DNA from 4 places in the Labrys sp. KB_33_2 genome. Region 1 is predicted to be linked to each of the others. Evidence: predicted binding sites of a transcription regulator. Region 1 holds the regulator's gene; each other region holds the start of a gene.
The links. Region 1 encodes PhoB, which activates phosphate uptake and scavenging genes when phosphate is short. Its sites were predicted from a motif close to TGTCATNNANCTGTCAT; they were not measured.
Positions count from the first base shown of each region.

Region 2: the regulator PhoB is predicted to act here: its motif matches at 2,473-2,489, upstream of AB4037_RS14185 (acetoacetate decarboxylase).
Region 3: the regulator PhoB is predicted to act here: its motif matches at 2,979-2,995, upstream of AB4037_RS19280 (alkaline phosphatase D family protein).
Region 4: the regulator PhoB is predicted to act here: its motif matches at 877-893, upstream of AB4037_RS13855 (RNA degradosome polyphosphate kinase).

Region 1 covers NZ_JBFREW010000001.1:29,315-33,053, reverse strand. The annotation lists gene pstB (phosphate ABC transporter ATP-binding protein PstB) at 1-360, shown strand, start outside; gene phoU (phosphate signaling complex protein PhoU) at 396-1,115, shown strand; gene phoB (phosphate regulon transcriptional regulator PhoB) at 1,129-1,830, shown strand; gene AB4037_RS00135 (hypothetical protein) at 1,971-2,708, shown strand; gene AB4037_RS00130 (RNA polymerase sigma factor) at 2,727-3,739, opposite strand, start outside.
Region 2 covers NZ_JBFREW010000007.1:42,775-46,513, forward strand. The annotation lists gene AB4037_RS14170 (SDR family oxidoreductase) at 23-769, shown strand; gene AB4037_RS14175 (L,D-transpeptidase) at 960-1,544, shown strand; gene AB4037_RS14180 (3-hydroxybutyrate dehydrogenase) at 1,610-2,398, opposite strand; gene AB4037_RS14185 (acetoacetate decarboxylase) at 2,581-3,327, shown strand; gene AB4037_RS14190 (patatin-like phospholipase family protein) at 3,357-3,739, shown strand, end outside.
Region 3 covers NZ_JBFREW010000010.1:322,099-325,837, reverse strand. The annotation lists gene AB4037_RS19285 (malonate--CoA ligase) at 1-1,213, shown strand, start outside; gene AB4037_RS19280 (alkaline phosphatase D family protein) at 1,355-2,935, opposite strand; gene AB4037_RS19275 (hypothetical protein) at 3,198-3,739, shown strand, end outside.
Region 4 covers NZ_JBFREW010000006.1:333,459-337,197, reverse strand. The annotation lists gene AB4037_RS13860 (hypothetical protein) at 1-501, shown strand, start outside; gene AB4037_RS13855 (RNA degradosome polyphosphate kinase) at 1,125-3,299, shown strand; gene AB4037_RS13850 (Ppx/GppA family phosphatase) at 3,328-3,739, shown strand, end outside.

The DNA.
Region 1 (3,739 bases):
CTGTGGAACGAGGTCAAGGACCGCCTGCACGCCTCTGCGCTCGGCATGTCCGGTGGCCAGCAGCAGCGCCTGTGCATCGCCCGCACCATCGCGGTGAAGCCCGAAGTCGTGCTGCTGGACGAGCCGACCTCCGCGCTCGATCCGATCTCGACCGCCAAGATCGAGGAACTGATCGACGAATTGAAGCGGGACTTCACCATCGTCATCGTCACGCACAATATGCAGCAGGCGGCGCGTTGCGCGGATGTGACGGCCTTCTTCTATCTGGGTGACCTCATCGAGGTCGGCCAGACCAACAAGATGTTCACCACCCCGAACGACAGCCGTACGCAGGATTACATCACCGGCCGCTTCGGCTGATCCCTCGGCCAGCGTCGAATTCATTTGGAGGCGGCATGTCCGACCACATCGTTACATCCTTCGATCAGGAATTGCGCGAATTGCGCAACATGATCGCCGAAATGGGTGGCTATGCAGAGAAGAGCGTAGCCGACAGCGTCGAAGCCCTGCTCAAGCGCGACACCCAGCGCGCCAAGGCCGTGATCGAGCTCGATCTGGCGATCGACAAGCTCCAGCGCCAGGTCGAGGACCGGGCTATCCTGGTCATCGCCAAGCGCCAGCCACTGGCACTCGACCTGCGCGAAATCGTCTCGGCCCTGCGGGTGGCCAACGATCTCGAACGCATCGGCGACCTCGGCAAGAACGTCGCCAAGCGCGTGGTCGCCATCCACAGCCATGCGCAGCCGGCCCAGCTCTTCGGCGGTTTCGACCATATGGCTGACCTGGTGCTCGAGCAGCTCAAGCAGGTCCTCGACGCCTTCGCCCAGCGCAATGTTGAAGAAGCGCTCTCGGTCTGGAGTTCGGACGGCGAGATCGATGCGATGTACACCTCGCTGTTCCGCGAATTGCTGACCTACATGATGGAAGATCCGCGCAATATCGGCTTCTGCACCCATCTGCTGTTCTGCGCCAAGAACATCGAGCGCATCGGCGACCATGCCACCAACATCGCCGAGACGGTGCATTACCTGGTGACCGGTGAATCGCCGGCCGGCGAGCGGCCCAAGGCGGACAACAGCACCGATCTCGTCGACCTTCCTGTGCCGGCTAAGTAACAAGGGATAGGCCATGCCTCCCAAGGTTCTGATCGTCGAGGACGAAGAAGCATTGACCCTGCTGCTGCGCTACAATCTCGAAGCCGAAGGCTATGAGGTTGACAGTGTGGCGCGCGGTGACGATGCCGAGATCCGCCTGCGCGAAAGCGTGCCGGATCTGGTATTGCTGGACTGGATGCTGCCGGGGTTGTCGGGTATCGAATTGTGCCGGCGCATCCGCATGCGGCCGGAAACCGAGCGCCTGCCCGTGATCATGCTCACGGCGCGTGGCGAGGAAACCGAGCGTGTGCGGGGTCTGGCCACCGGCGCCGACGATTATGTCGTCAAGCCCTTCTCCGTGCCGGAACTCTCGGCCCGCGTCCGCGCTCTGCTGCGTCGGGCCAAGCCCGATCACGTCGCCTCCCTGCTCAAGGCCGGTGACATTTCCCTCGACCGCGAGACCAAGCGCGTTCATCGCGGCAATCGCGAGATCCGCCTCGGCCCGACCGAATTCCGCCTGCTCGAATTCCTGATGCAGGCGCCGGGACGCGTATTCGCACGCGAGCAATTGCTCGACAGCGTCTGGGGCCGCGACGTCTATATCGACGAGCGCACGGTCGACGTGCATGTCGGGCGACTGCGCAAGGCGATGAACCGCACGCGCGAGATCGACCCGATCCGCACGGTTCGCGGCGCCGGCTATTCCTTCGACGAGACCTTCGCCAAGCAGGCCTAGGACGGATATTTCATCGCCCGACAACAAGGCCGGCGGCTCGCCGCCGGCCTTGTCGCATCACGTACCCGGTACTCGCCCGATCTAGGCGATTTCAGAGGCTTGCGATAAGACGACTTGCCAAAGAAAATGCCGGGGTTGCCATGATCCGTTCCTTGCTCGTCGCGTCGCTTTTGACTGCCAGTTCGTTGGCGCTGCTTCCCAGCGATGCCGCAGCGGCCAAGCTCAAGAAAACCTTGTGTTCGGGCGAGTTCGGTACCGGCTCCGGCTTGGCGGGCTCCTATATCGGCAAGGATTGCTTCATCGCAGCCGACAGCGACATGCAGGAGCAAGTCGCCGGTATCTGCAAGGAAGGCTCGCGATGCGAGGTCGAGGCCATGGTGGAGGTCGCACCCGATGGCAGCAGGCAGATCAGGACCGTCTTGTCCGTCAGGCAGGCCGGACGCGCGCCCGCCACGCGCACGTCCTATGCCCAGAGGGCGGGCAACTATGCCGACGGCATCTATGCCTTGCAGGACGATGGCTGCGACAAGCAGGGGGCGACGCCAGGCAACCGGGTTTCCGTGCAGCTTCTACGGGCAGCCGGTCCTGCCATCCAGCTCTACGGCAAATATTGCGCGGTCATCGAGGCCGATGGCGAGGAGCCTTCCAGCGCCAAGTTCCAGGCGACGCTGCAGCTTCGATGCGGCAGCTCGCCGGCGCAGGACCAGGCCCTGCGAAGCGGCCGCTCCGGCACGGCGGAAACCATCGTGATGACCCCCGCCCCCGAGCGGCAGCTGTGGCTCGATGAAGACACATTGATCCGTTGCCCGATCAAGCGCGCCTATACACCGCAATGGTGGATCGAGGCCCCGCCCTTCAATGGCCGCTATCCCCAATAGCTTCTGCAGGCGCCGATATCAGCCCAGAGCCGCCAGGCGCCCTTGCAGATAACGGCGGATGACGGGATCACTCTCCAGCCCGATCGCCCGCGAATAGGCGTTGCGGGCCTCCTCCTGCCTTGCGGCGCGGGCCAGCAAGTCCGCGCGTGCAGCCCAATAAGGCTGGTAATCGGCGATCCGCCTGTCGCTGGCGACCTCGTCGAGCCCGGCCAATCCGGCTTGCGGTCCCGCAAGACGGGCGAGCGCCACGGCTCTGTTGATGGCAGCGACGGGGGACGCGGTCAGTAGTACCAAGGCCTCATACAGCGTGACGATCGCGGCCCAGTCCGTCGTCGCGCAGATGCGCCTATTGGCATGGGCCGATTGCAGCGCGGCTTCGAGCTGATAGCGACCGATCTGTCGCGCCTGCCCGGCCCTGGCGAGCAAAGCCTCAGCCTCCTCGATCAGGGCGGCATCCCAAAGCGTGGTATCCTGCTGTTCCAACGGGATATAGTCGCCGACCGGGCTACGGCGTGCAGCCCGCCTCGCCTCGGCATGCAGCATCAGGGCCAGCAGGCCGAGCACTTCCGGCTCGCCGGGCAGGAGCGAGACCAGCAACCGGCCGAGCCAGATGCCTTCCACCGACAGATTGCGCTCGCGGGCCTGCGCCCCTTCGGGATCGGCCCAGCCCTCGGCATAGACGGCATAGACGGCCTCCAGTACCGCTTCGAGACGACCGGGCAACTCGTCGGGTTCCGGGATCCGGAAGGGGATGGCGGCCTGCTTGATCTTGAGCTTGGCCCGCACCAATCTCTGGCTCATCGCCGCAGGTGAAACCAGGAAGGCGCTGGCGATCGCGCCGGCGTCGAACCCCAATATCGTCTGCAGGATCAAGGGCGCGCGCACGGCGGCATCGAGCGAGGGATGAGCACAAGCGAACATCAGGCGCAGGCGCTCATCGGGAATGACAGGCTGTTCGGCCTGCTCGGAGGCGAGGGCCTCGACATGGCGGATGACCTCGTCCGCCTTTTCGCCGCGCAGCTTGGCGCGGC
Region 2 (3,739 bases), on a different contig from region 1:
CGAACATCTTACCAAGGAGGCGATCATGATCAAGACCCTGTCGGGCAAGGCAGCCATCGTGACCGGAGGAAGCCGCGGTATTGGCGCTGCCATCGCAGTGCGCTTGGCGGAACTGGGCGCCGATGTCGCGATTACCTATGCCAGCCGGGCCGACAGTGCCGAGGCCGTCGCGGATCGAATCCGGGCGAATGGCCAGCGCGCCTTGACACTCCAGGCCGACAGCGCCGACGCCGTGGCCGTACGGGACGCCGTGGACCAGGCCGCTGCCGCGTTCGGCCGTCTCGACATCCTCGTCAACAATGCAGGCATCTTCACCAGCGGTACCGTAGAGCAGGTCACCCTTGAAGATTTCGACCACATCATTGCCGCCAATGTGCGCGGCGCCTTCGTTGCCTCCCAGGCCGCCGCCGCGCACATGGGCGAAGGCGGGCGCATCATTTCCATCGGATCCAATTTGGTCGGACGCGTCGGACGCGCCGGCATCGGTCTCTACGTGATGAGCAAGGCCGCCCTCACGGGCCTCAGCCAATCCATGGCCCGCGACCTCGGCGCGCGCGGCATCACCGTCAACATCGTCCACCCCGGCCCGACGGATACCGACATGAACCCGGCCTCCACCGATCGTGCCGCCCAGGCACGGACGGCAATGGCGATCCCCAAATATGGCGAACCTGCGCAGATCGCCGGTCTCGTCGCCTGGCTCGCCAGTCCGGAAGCGCAATATGCCACCGGCGGCGCCTATACCATAGACGGCGGCACCAATACCTGACCGGCGCGTGTCGATACGCACGGCGGCGCCCCGCCATGTGTTGTTGAGAGGACACAGCCTTCGATTTTCATGTGACGGTTGCCTGTAAACACTCAGGCAACGATTGAAGAATCCAAAGATCGAAGCGCAGTTTATTGCGTCGACTACAATGAGATCGAAGAATTTCGATCGGACCATTCGGGGCTTCAACATGCGTCGTCTTTTGACCGGCCTGGTCTTGGTGTCGAGCTTGGGCATCGCCTCAAGCTCGGCGAATGCGGCCAGTATCTTCGAGAAATTGTTCGGCGGCCCACGCCAGCCCGCCAATGCCGGCGCCGTTGCCGCCGTCTCGCCGATTCCACGCGAGGTGGTGGCTTACAACGGTCGGGAGAAGCCCGGGACCATCGTGATCAATTCGCCGGAACGACGGCTTTATCTCGTGCTCGATGACGGCACGGCACTGCGTTATGGCGTTGGCGTCGGCCGCAAAGGCTTCGAATGGGGCGGTGCGCACCGCATCTCGCGCAAGGCGGAATGGCCGGGCTGGACCCCGCCCCCACAGATGCGCAAACGCCGGCCGGACTTGCCCGCCTACATGGCTGGCGGCATCCAGAACCCGCTTGGCGCCCGTGCGATGTATCTCGGTTCTTCGCTCTACCGCATCCATGGCTCGAACGAGCCGCAGACCATTGGCCAGGCCGTGTCGTCGGGCTGCATCCGCATGACCAATGACGACGTCACCGACCTCTACGATCGTGTAAAAGTCGGCACCCGCGTCGTTGTGGTCCGCGGCTGAATTTCGTGTCATCCCGGACGCGCTGCAGTATGAGATGCTGCGGCATAGATCCGGGATGACCCGTACTATTGCGCCGTCCAGCCTCCGTCGACCGGCAAGGTGGTGCCGGTAATCTGCCGGGCGGCATCGCTGCACAGGAAAACCGCGACAGCCGCGATCTCGTCGACCGTGACGAACTCCTTGGTCGGCTGAGCGGCCAGCAGGACATCGTGCTTGACCTGCTCCTCGGTCAGGCCCCGCGCCTTCATCGTGTCGGGGATCTGCTTTTCCACCAGCGGCGTCCAGACATAGCCGGGGGCGATGGCATTGGCGGTGATGCCGTGCTCTGCAACCTCGAGCGCCACCGTCTTGATCAGGCCGGTCACGCCATGCTTGGCGGCAACATAAGCCGATTTGAAAGGTGAGGCGACGAGCGCGTGGGCCGACGAGGTGTTGATGATGCGCCCCCATTTGCGCTCTTTCATGCCGGGTAGCACCGCCTTGATCGCATAAAAGGAGGCGATCAGGTTGATGCGGGTGATCGCCTCCCACTTGTCATCCGGAAACTCGTCGATCGGCGCGACATGCTGAATGCCGGCATTGTTGACCAGGATGTCCAGGCTGCCGAAGGCTTCCTCCGCCTCATGGATCATGGCGGTGATCTCCGCCCCAACCATCATGTTAGCGCCGCTGTAGCGGCACTTCACGCCGAAATCCTTCTCGATGCCGGCCCGCTCATGCTCGATGGCGTCTGCATCGCCGAAACCGTTGATGGTGATATTGGCCCCTTCGGCTGCGAGAGCGCGGGCGACGGCGAGGCCGATGCCGCTGGTCGAGCCGGTGACCAGGGCATTGCGGGAAGACAATTGGGCCATATTCATCTCATGAGACAGGAAGGCGGGAAGGCGCGGCATCGACGTGCCACCGGCCCGGAAGCTGGCACGGCCAGATGTCGCCCTTATTACAGTTCGGCCCTGTGCGCGGCGGACACGGACCTGTCATGCTGCCGTGCAACATAGCGGCGATCCCTTCCCTGCTTTCTCATGAAGGACATCCCGTGGACCAAGCCGACGTCGTCAAGCGCGCCTATGCCATGCCGCTGACCAATCCCTCCTTCCCGCCCGGCCCCTACCGCTTCTTCGATCGCGAATACATCATCATCACCTATCGCACGACGCGCGAGGCGCTGGAGGCCGTGGTTCCCGCGCCGCTGGAGATCGACGAGCCGCTGGTCAAATACGAGTTCATCCGCATGCCTGATTCAACCGGCTTCGGTGACTACACCGAGACAGGGCAGGTCATTCCCGTGCGTTACAAGGGCCAGCACGGTGCCTATGTGCATTCGATGTATCTGGACGACGATGCCCCCATTGCCGGTGGGCGCGAATTGTGGGGCTTTCCCAAGAAGCTGGCGACGCCCAGGATCGTGCATGAGGGCGAGGTCATCGTGGGGACGCTGCATTATGGCAGCGTGCTGTGCGCGACCGGGACCATGGGCTACAAGCATCGCCTTGCCGACCGGCAGGCCGTGCTGGACTCGCTCGCCGCGCCGAACTTCCTCATCAAGATCATCCCCCATGTCGACGGGTCGCCGCGGATCTGCGAACTCGTGCGCTACCACCTCACGGATGTGACGCTCAAGGAGGCCTGGACGGCCCCGGCAGCGCTGGAACTCCATGCCCATGTGATGGCCGACGTCAGCCGCCTGCCGGTGCTCGAAGTCGTCTCGGCCGTGCATTTCGTCGCCGACCTCACGCTCGGTCTCGGCGAGGTGGTGCACGACTATCTCGCCACCGCCCGCTGATCCTGCCTGTCTTACCGGAGTTTTCCATCGTGCTCGAACGCAACAGAGACAAGGCCGCGCGCGCCACCATCGAGGAAATCTCGGCGCAATATGATCGCATCGCCCTGGTGTTCCAGGGCGGCGGCGCGCTTGGTGCCTATCAGGCCGGTGTCTATGAGGCGCTGGCCAATGCCGGCTGCGAACCCAACTGGCTCTCCGGCGTCTCCATTGGCGCCATCAACGCCTCGATCATCGCCGGCAACGAGCCGCGTCACCGGCTGCAGCGGCTCGAGCAGTTCTGGCAGACGATCTCCGGCCGCAAGATCTGGGCCTACACGCCGGAAGGCGATCTGTTCCGCGACATCCGCAACCGCACCAGTTCCTGGATCACCATGTCGCAGGGCCAGCCCGGCTTCTTCAAGCCGCGCCTGCC
Region 3 (3,739 bases), on a different contig from region 1:
CCTGCTGGTTTGTGCGCCTGAGAAGGCGGATGAACTGGGCGAGATCGGCACCCGGCTCGGCGCTGCCGTTGCAACCCTGGGAAGCCGTGACGACGGCTCGCTCGCCGAGGCAGCCAGGAGCGCGCCGGAAGCCTTCGACGACGTTGCGCGCGGCGAGGACGATCTGGCGGCGCTGCTCTACACCTCTGGCACTACCGGGCGCTCCAAGGGTGCGATGTTGACGCATGGCAACTTGGCTTCCAACGCCGTTACCCTGGCCGCCTATTGGCGCTTCAGCCAGGCCGACGTGCTGCTGCATGCCCTGCCGATCTTCCACACGCATGGCCTGTTCGTGGCCATCAACACCACGTTGATGGCAGGCTCCTCGCTGATCTTCCTGACACGCTTCGATGCGGCGGAGGTGCTGCGCCACCTGCCCGAAGCAACCTGCATGATGGGGGTGCCGACCTTCTATGTCCGCCTCCTTCAGCAGGAGAGCCTCACGGCCGAGGCGACCGCCCATATGCGGCTGTTCGTGTCGGGATCGGCGCCCTTGCTGTCGGAGACCCATGAGCAATGGAGAGCGCGCACCGGCCATGCCATCCTCGAACGCTATGGCATGACCGAAACCAACATGATCACCTCCAACCCCTATGACGGGGCGCGCGTGGCCGGTGCCGTCGGCATGCCGCTGCCGGGCATCTCGCTGCGCATCGCCAGGCCCGAGACGGGCGAGGCCTTGCTGCAAGGCGAGATCGGCATGATCGAGGTGAAGGGCCCCAACGTGTTCAAGGGCTATTGGCGCATGCCGGAAAAGACCAAGTCGGAATTCCGGCCCGACGGCTTCTTCATCACCGGCGACCTCGGCAAGATCGATGCCCAGGGTTATGTCCACATCGTCGGACGTGGCAAGGACCTGGTGATCACCGGCGGCTACAACGTCTATCCCAAGGAAGTCGAGACGGAAATCGATGGCATTCCCGGCGTGTTCGAGAGCGCCGTCATCGGCGTGCCGCATGCCGATTTCGGCGAGGGCGTGACGGCCATCGTGGTGCGCAAGCCCGGCGCCACCGTGGAGGAACGAACGATCCTTCAGACCCTGGAAGGGCGCCTCGCCAAGTTCAAGCAGCCCAAGCGCGTGCTCTTCGTCGACGAATTGCCGCGCAACACCATGGGCAAGGTCCAGAAGAACGTGCTGCAGACGACCTATCGCGATCTTTACGCGCGGGGGTGATCGATATTGTCATCCCGGACGCGTTGCAGCACGAAGTGATGCAGCGCAGGTCCGGGATCGCAAGTCGGATGAGGCCATATCTCGATGCGGTCCCGCATCTGCGGCGCAGCATTGCATGCTGCACCGCGTGCGGGATGACACTCAGCCGAGCTTCGGCTCGAGCTGGGTCGACCAGAGCGAGGCATCGGCGGCGTCGCGCAAGGTGACGGTCATCACCCGCGTGTCGGCGGCGATGGCGACATGGCCGAAGAACTGCAGGCCGGCCGCGGGCGACAGGTTCTGCTGGCCGCCTTCCGGCGCCTTCACATATTTGAGCTCGGGCCCGAAGGTCATGTCGAGGTCGTTCGGGCCGAAGGTGCCCGAGTGGAGCGGGCCGGAGACGAACTCCCAGAAGGGATCGAAGTCCTGGAAAGCCGCCTTGTCCGGGTTGTAGTAATGGGCCGCGGTGTAGTGGACGTCGGCCGTCAGCCACACCGTGTTCTTCACGCCGGCCGCCTTGATGAAGCGCAGGAGATCGGCGAATTCGAGCTCGCGGCCGAGTGGCTTGCCATTGTCGTTGTTGGAGACGGCTTCGAAGCCCTTCTTCTGGTCGGCCTTGTCCCACACCACCAGAGCGAGCGGCATGTCGGCGGCGATCACCTTCCAGGTCGCCTTGGAGTTGGCGAGTTCGCGCTTGAGCCAGGCAAGCTGCTCGGCGCCGAGGAAGGCGGCTTCCCCACCTTCCGTGGTCTGCAGATTGTCGCCGTTGGGGCCGCGATAGGTGCGCATGTCGAGCATGAAGACGTCGAGCAGCGGGCCATAGGGGATCTTGCGATAGACCCGGCGCGGCTCGGCCAAAGTGGTGGCGATCGGCATATATTCGTGGAAGGCCTGTGCGGCGCGCGCCGCCAGGGCCGCAATCGACTTTTCCTTGTAGCGATCGTCGCTGAGCAGGTCCTTGGAGGACGACCAGTTGTTGGTCACCTCATGGTCGTCCCACTGGGTGATGACAGGAACCTGCTGATAGAGCGCGCGGAAATTCTTGTCCATGAGGTTGTATTTGTACTGTCCGCGATATTCGTCGAGGGTCTCGGCGACCTTGGACTTTTCCGGCGTGACGATGTTCTTCCAGATGGTGCCGTCAGGCAGCTTCACCTCGGGCTTGATCACGCCGTCGGCATAGATGTTGTCACCGGAATGGATGAAGAAATCCGGGTTGTGCTTGAGCATGGCCGAATAGATCTTCATGCCGCCACGGTCGGCATCGATGCCCCAGCCCTGGCCGGCGGTATCGCCGGACCAGACGAAGGAGACGTCACGCAGCCCGGCCGGAGCCGAGCGCAGATGTCCGGTGACGACCTCGCTCTCGACGCCGGTATGGGCGAGATCCTGGAAGCGCACGCGGTAGAAGATCTCCTGGTCCGCCGGCAGGCCTTCCGCCAGGATCTTCACGGTGTAGTCCGTCTCGGGGGAGGCCGTCACCATCGGCAGCCGGTTCACGGTCTTGAAACTCTCGGTGGTCGACCATTCGAAGATCGCATTGGCTGGGCGGTCGGTGCGCGACCACAGCACGGCTCTGTCGCCGGCTACGTCGCCCGACTGCAGGCCGGCCGTAACCTGGGGACGATCGGCGGCACGGGAGACCCCCGGCATCGCCAGCGAACCCGTTGCACCGAGAAGGCCGGTTGCGGCGGTTGCGGTCAGGAAGCGGCGGCGGGACAAAGGTCTTTCGATGAAGCGCATGGCGACTCTCCGGCTTGAATTGCGCTCCTTCTTGGCCACCGACATGACAGAGGCATGTCAAATAGTTGGAGGAATTGTAAACTGTGCTCGAGAGGGGCGATGAACGGGTCTCATGCGGGGGCCTGCAGCAAAAATTCACAGGCGGCGCGCATCGGGTTATGGCATAGGGAGACGGGGATCTTCCATGCAGCAGACCGGGTATTTTATGACTTTCTTGAAGAAATCTGAGCGTAAGCACCGTGTTGCGCGCAAGGCAATGCTGGTGAGCGTCGCACTGATCGGGTTGGTCTCGCCGCCGGCAATGGCAGAACCTGCCACCGAGCAGGGAGCCAAGGCGATCCGAGAAGAGATTGCTCGCTATCTTGGCCCGAAAGTGATCGAGAAGGGTATTGTCACGGTCAAGCCCAATGGCGACAGCTACGATCTCGTCTACGATCTCAGCAGCAGCAAGCTCGGCCTGCCTGCTGACGGTGCACAATTCAGCTTCGGTCCGCTTGCCACCCGCCTTACGCCGCAGGGAGGTGGCAAATACATCTTCGAGCAGACCACGCCTTCGCTCGATTTCACCTACAAATCAGGAAAGGCCGGCCCTCAGAGCGAACTGGTCCAGCGCCTGAAGAATTGCATCGGAAAGGGCGTTTTCGACCCCAAGGCCGTGCAATTCACCGATCAAACAATGAGCTGCGAGTCGGCCGTCTTCACCATGCGCTCGCCCATCGAGGACATCGACGCTAGCATCGGCAAGATCGATTTCACCATCACCGGAAAGGTGGGGGATGCCAGCAAGACGGACCTGAACATGAC
Region 4 (3,739 bases), on a different contig from region 1:
TCCAAGCTGGCGGGTGCGGTCACCCTGGCAGGCGAGGCGCTCGGGGAAGAAAGCGTTCCCGAACTGGTTTCGCACAAGGCGGTGGTGATCGAGGATGCAGGACGCGGCGTCGACGAGACGGCGCTTTTCCATCTGCTCAACCTCACCGGCGAGGCCGGCGCCTCGCTGCTGATCACCGCCCATGAGCCGCCCGAACGCTGGGGCCTGACGCTTCCCGACCTCATCTCGCGCCTCAGGGCCATGACGGCGTTGACCATCGCCACGCCCGACGATGATCTCTTCCGCATGCTGCTGGTAAAGCTCTTCCTCGATCGCCAGCTCATCGTCGATTCGAGCCTGGTCGACTTCCTCGTCCGGCGCATCGAGCGCTCCTTTGCCGCAGCGCGCCAGGTCGTCGCCGTGCTCGATCGCGAAGGTCTTTCGCGCGGCCGCCGCATCACGCGGGCACTGGCCGCTGAACTGCTCAAGGAAGTGCTTGCTTCTCCGCTGGACGATGAGTGAGGTCGATGGCGCCTCGTCGCGGTCCGCCCGTCATTGTGCGAGCTCTATCGCAGACGGACGCACTGGCCCACGGTGTTCATCTAGAGTTGGCCGCCAGCGAAAGACGCCGCTCCGACGATATGGACAGGGGAACTTTGCGTTTTCATGGTGAAGTTCGAACACGAACGGACCGATGCTCCGGATCTCCCCGCCCGACCATTCGCCGGTTTCCATGAACATGCCTAGTCCAGGGACGACCCGTTGGTACCGGCGATCTTGACGATCATCGCCGCCGAGGTCGACAGGTTCCGGCACTCGATTTTGTTGTTCCTGGCCGGGCGGTTCTACAAGCGATGCGGAGGAGTTTTGCGAATTTTCCCCATGGTGGTCATTTTATGTGACAGCATTGTCATATAGGCGGCCTAAGCAGATTTCCCCATGACGGGCGGCGATTCCGACCGGCGGGACCTGTAACGCCGGCCTAAAGCGTTTTACGATTTGACGGCATCGTCAAGAATCGCAAAGACGCGTCGAACCAGAGAGCGAGAGCAAACAAGCGTTTCCGTCTAAACGCGCTTTGCTCCGGGACATAGCGAGCGCCATTGACCATGACCAGCACGGCACAGACGGCGGAAGAGAGTGTGATGCGAGGCGAGACGGCGCGCGAGGCGGCTCCTGCTCAGGACCCGATCGCACTGCGCGTCAGCCCGGATCGCTTCATCAACCGCGAAATTTCCTGGCTGCAATTCAATCGCCGCGTGCTGGAGGAGGCGTCCAACAAGAGCCACCCTCTGCTTGAGCAGTTGCGCTTCCTATCGATCTCGGCCAGCAATCTCGACGAGTTCTTCATGGTGCGCGTCGCCGGCCTGATCGGCCAGGTGCGAGAGGACGTTACGGCGCGCAGCCCCGATGGCCTGTCGCCGGCCGAACAGCTCGTCAAGATCGGCGAGGCCGTATCCAAGCTTGCCAGCGACCAGCAGAAACGCTGGACCGAGTTGCGCGACGACCTGTTGCTCGAAGGCATCGTGATCACCGAGCCGCGCGATCTGTCCAAGGCGGAGCGCGCCTGGCTGGACGATTATTTCCTCAGCTACATCTTTCCGATCCTCACCCCGCTGGCGGTGGATCCGGCCCATCCGTTCCCCTTCATCCCCAATCTCGGCTTCACCATCGCCCTGCAGCTCAAACGCGTCAGCGACGGGCGCATGTTGAACGCCCTGATCCGCGCGCCGCACAAGGTGGAGCGCTTCATCCGCCTGCCGGATTTCGCCGAGACAGGGGCGGCCCGCTACATCACGCTCGAAAATCTGGCGGTGCTGTTCATCGCCAAGCTGTTTCCCGGCTACACCGTGAAAGGGCAGGGCTCCTTCCGCGTCATCCGCGACTCGGATCTGGAAGTCGAGGAAGAGGCCGAAGACCTGGTGCTACTGTTTGAGACGGCGTTGAAACAGCGCCGGCGCGGCGTGGTGATCCGCCTTGAGATCGAAGCCGGCATGCCCGACAGCATCCGCCAATTCGTCACCGAGGAACTCGATGTCGCCGACGACGCGGTCTTTCGCGTCGAGGGTATGCTCGCCCTCAACGAATTGTCGCAACTCGTCGGGCTCGACCGTCCGGACCTCAAATTCAAGCCCTATTCGCCGCGTTCGCCCGAGCGTATCCGCGATCATGGGGCCGATGCCTTCGCCGCCATCCGGCAGAAGGACATCCTGGTGCACCATCCCTACGAATCCTTTGACGTCGTGGTGCAGTTTCTCAACCAGGCGGCGCGCGATCCTAATGTGGTTGCCATCAAGCAGACACTCTATCGCACCTCCTCCAACAGCCCGATCGTCAAGGCACTCGCCGAGGCGGCCGAGGCCGGCAAATCGGTGACGGCGCTGGTGGAACTGAAGGCGCGCTTCGACGAGGAAGCCAACATACGCTGGGCGCGCGACCTCGAGCGTGCAGGTGTGCAGGTGGTGTTCGGCTTCATCGAGCTGAAAACCCACGCCAAGCTCTCGCTGGTGGTGCGGCGCGAGATGGGCCAGCTCGTATCCTATTGCCATGTCGGCACCGGCAACTACCACCCGATCACCGCACGCATCTACACGGACCTGTCCTTCTTTACCGCCGATCCTGTGATCGCGCGCGACGTCTCGCGTATCTTCAACTTCATCACCGGCTATGCCGAGCCGGCGGCGCTGGAACGCATGGCGGTCTCGCCCGTCTCGCTGAAGCAACGCATCCTCGATCACATCAACGCCGAGATCGAGCACGCCAAGGCCGGCAGGCCAGCGGCGATCTGGGCCAAGTGCAATTCGCTGGTCGATACCATGATCATTGATGCGCTTTATGCCGCCAGCCAGGCGGGAGTGCAGGTGGATCTGGTGGTGCGCGGCATCTGCTGCCTGCGGCCGGGAGTGCCGGGCCTGTCGGAGAACATCCGCGTCAAGTCGATCGTCGGCCGCTTCCTGGAGCATGGCCGCATCTACGCCTTCGGCAACGGGCATGGCCTGCCGCACCAGAAGGCGGCCCTCTACATTTCCTCGGCCGATCTGATGGAACGCAACCTCGACCGCCGCGTCGAAGCGCTCTGCCCGATCCTCAATCCGACGGTGCACGAGCAGGTCCTCGATCAGATCATGATCGCCAACCTTATCGACAACCAACAGAGCTGGAGCATCTTGCCCGATGGGACCGCCGAACGCATAGTCCCGCAGCCTGATGAAGAGCCCTTCAACGCCCATAAATATTTCATGACCAATCCCAGCCTATCGGGACGAGGCAAATCTCTTGAACACAATTCTCCCAGAACGCTCCTCAGCCGCAGACGCTGATACCGTTCCTCACGTCCAGGCCGCCGATATTGCGGGTCCGAGGCCGTGGCAGCCCGGATTCGCACAGGGCCGCATCTGCCAGGGTCCGCCGATCGCGACCATCGACATCGGCTCCAACTCGGTTCGTCTCGTGGTCTATGAAGGGCTGACGCGCAGCCCGACAGCCGTCTTCAACGAGAAGGTGCTGTGCGGCCTCGGCCGCGGCGTGATGACCACCAAGCGCCTTGATCCAAGCGCTGTCGCCAAGGCCTATGCCGCTCTGGTGCGCTTCCGTGCCTTGTGCGACACCATGGGCGTGAAGGACCTCTATGTGCTGGCGACGGCTGCGGCGCGCGATGCCGAGGATGGCGAGGAATTCATCGCTCGCGCCACGGCGATCTGCCGTGCTGAGATCGAAGTGCTGTCGGGTAAGCGCGAGGCGCGCCTGTCGGCTTATGGGG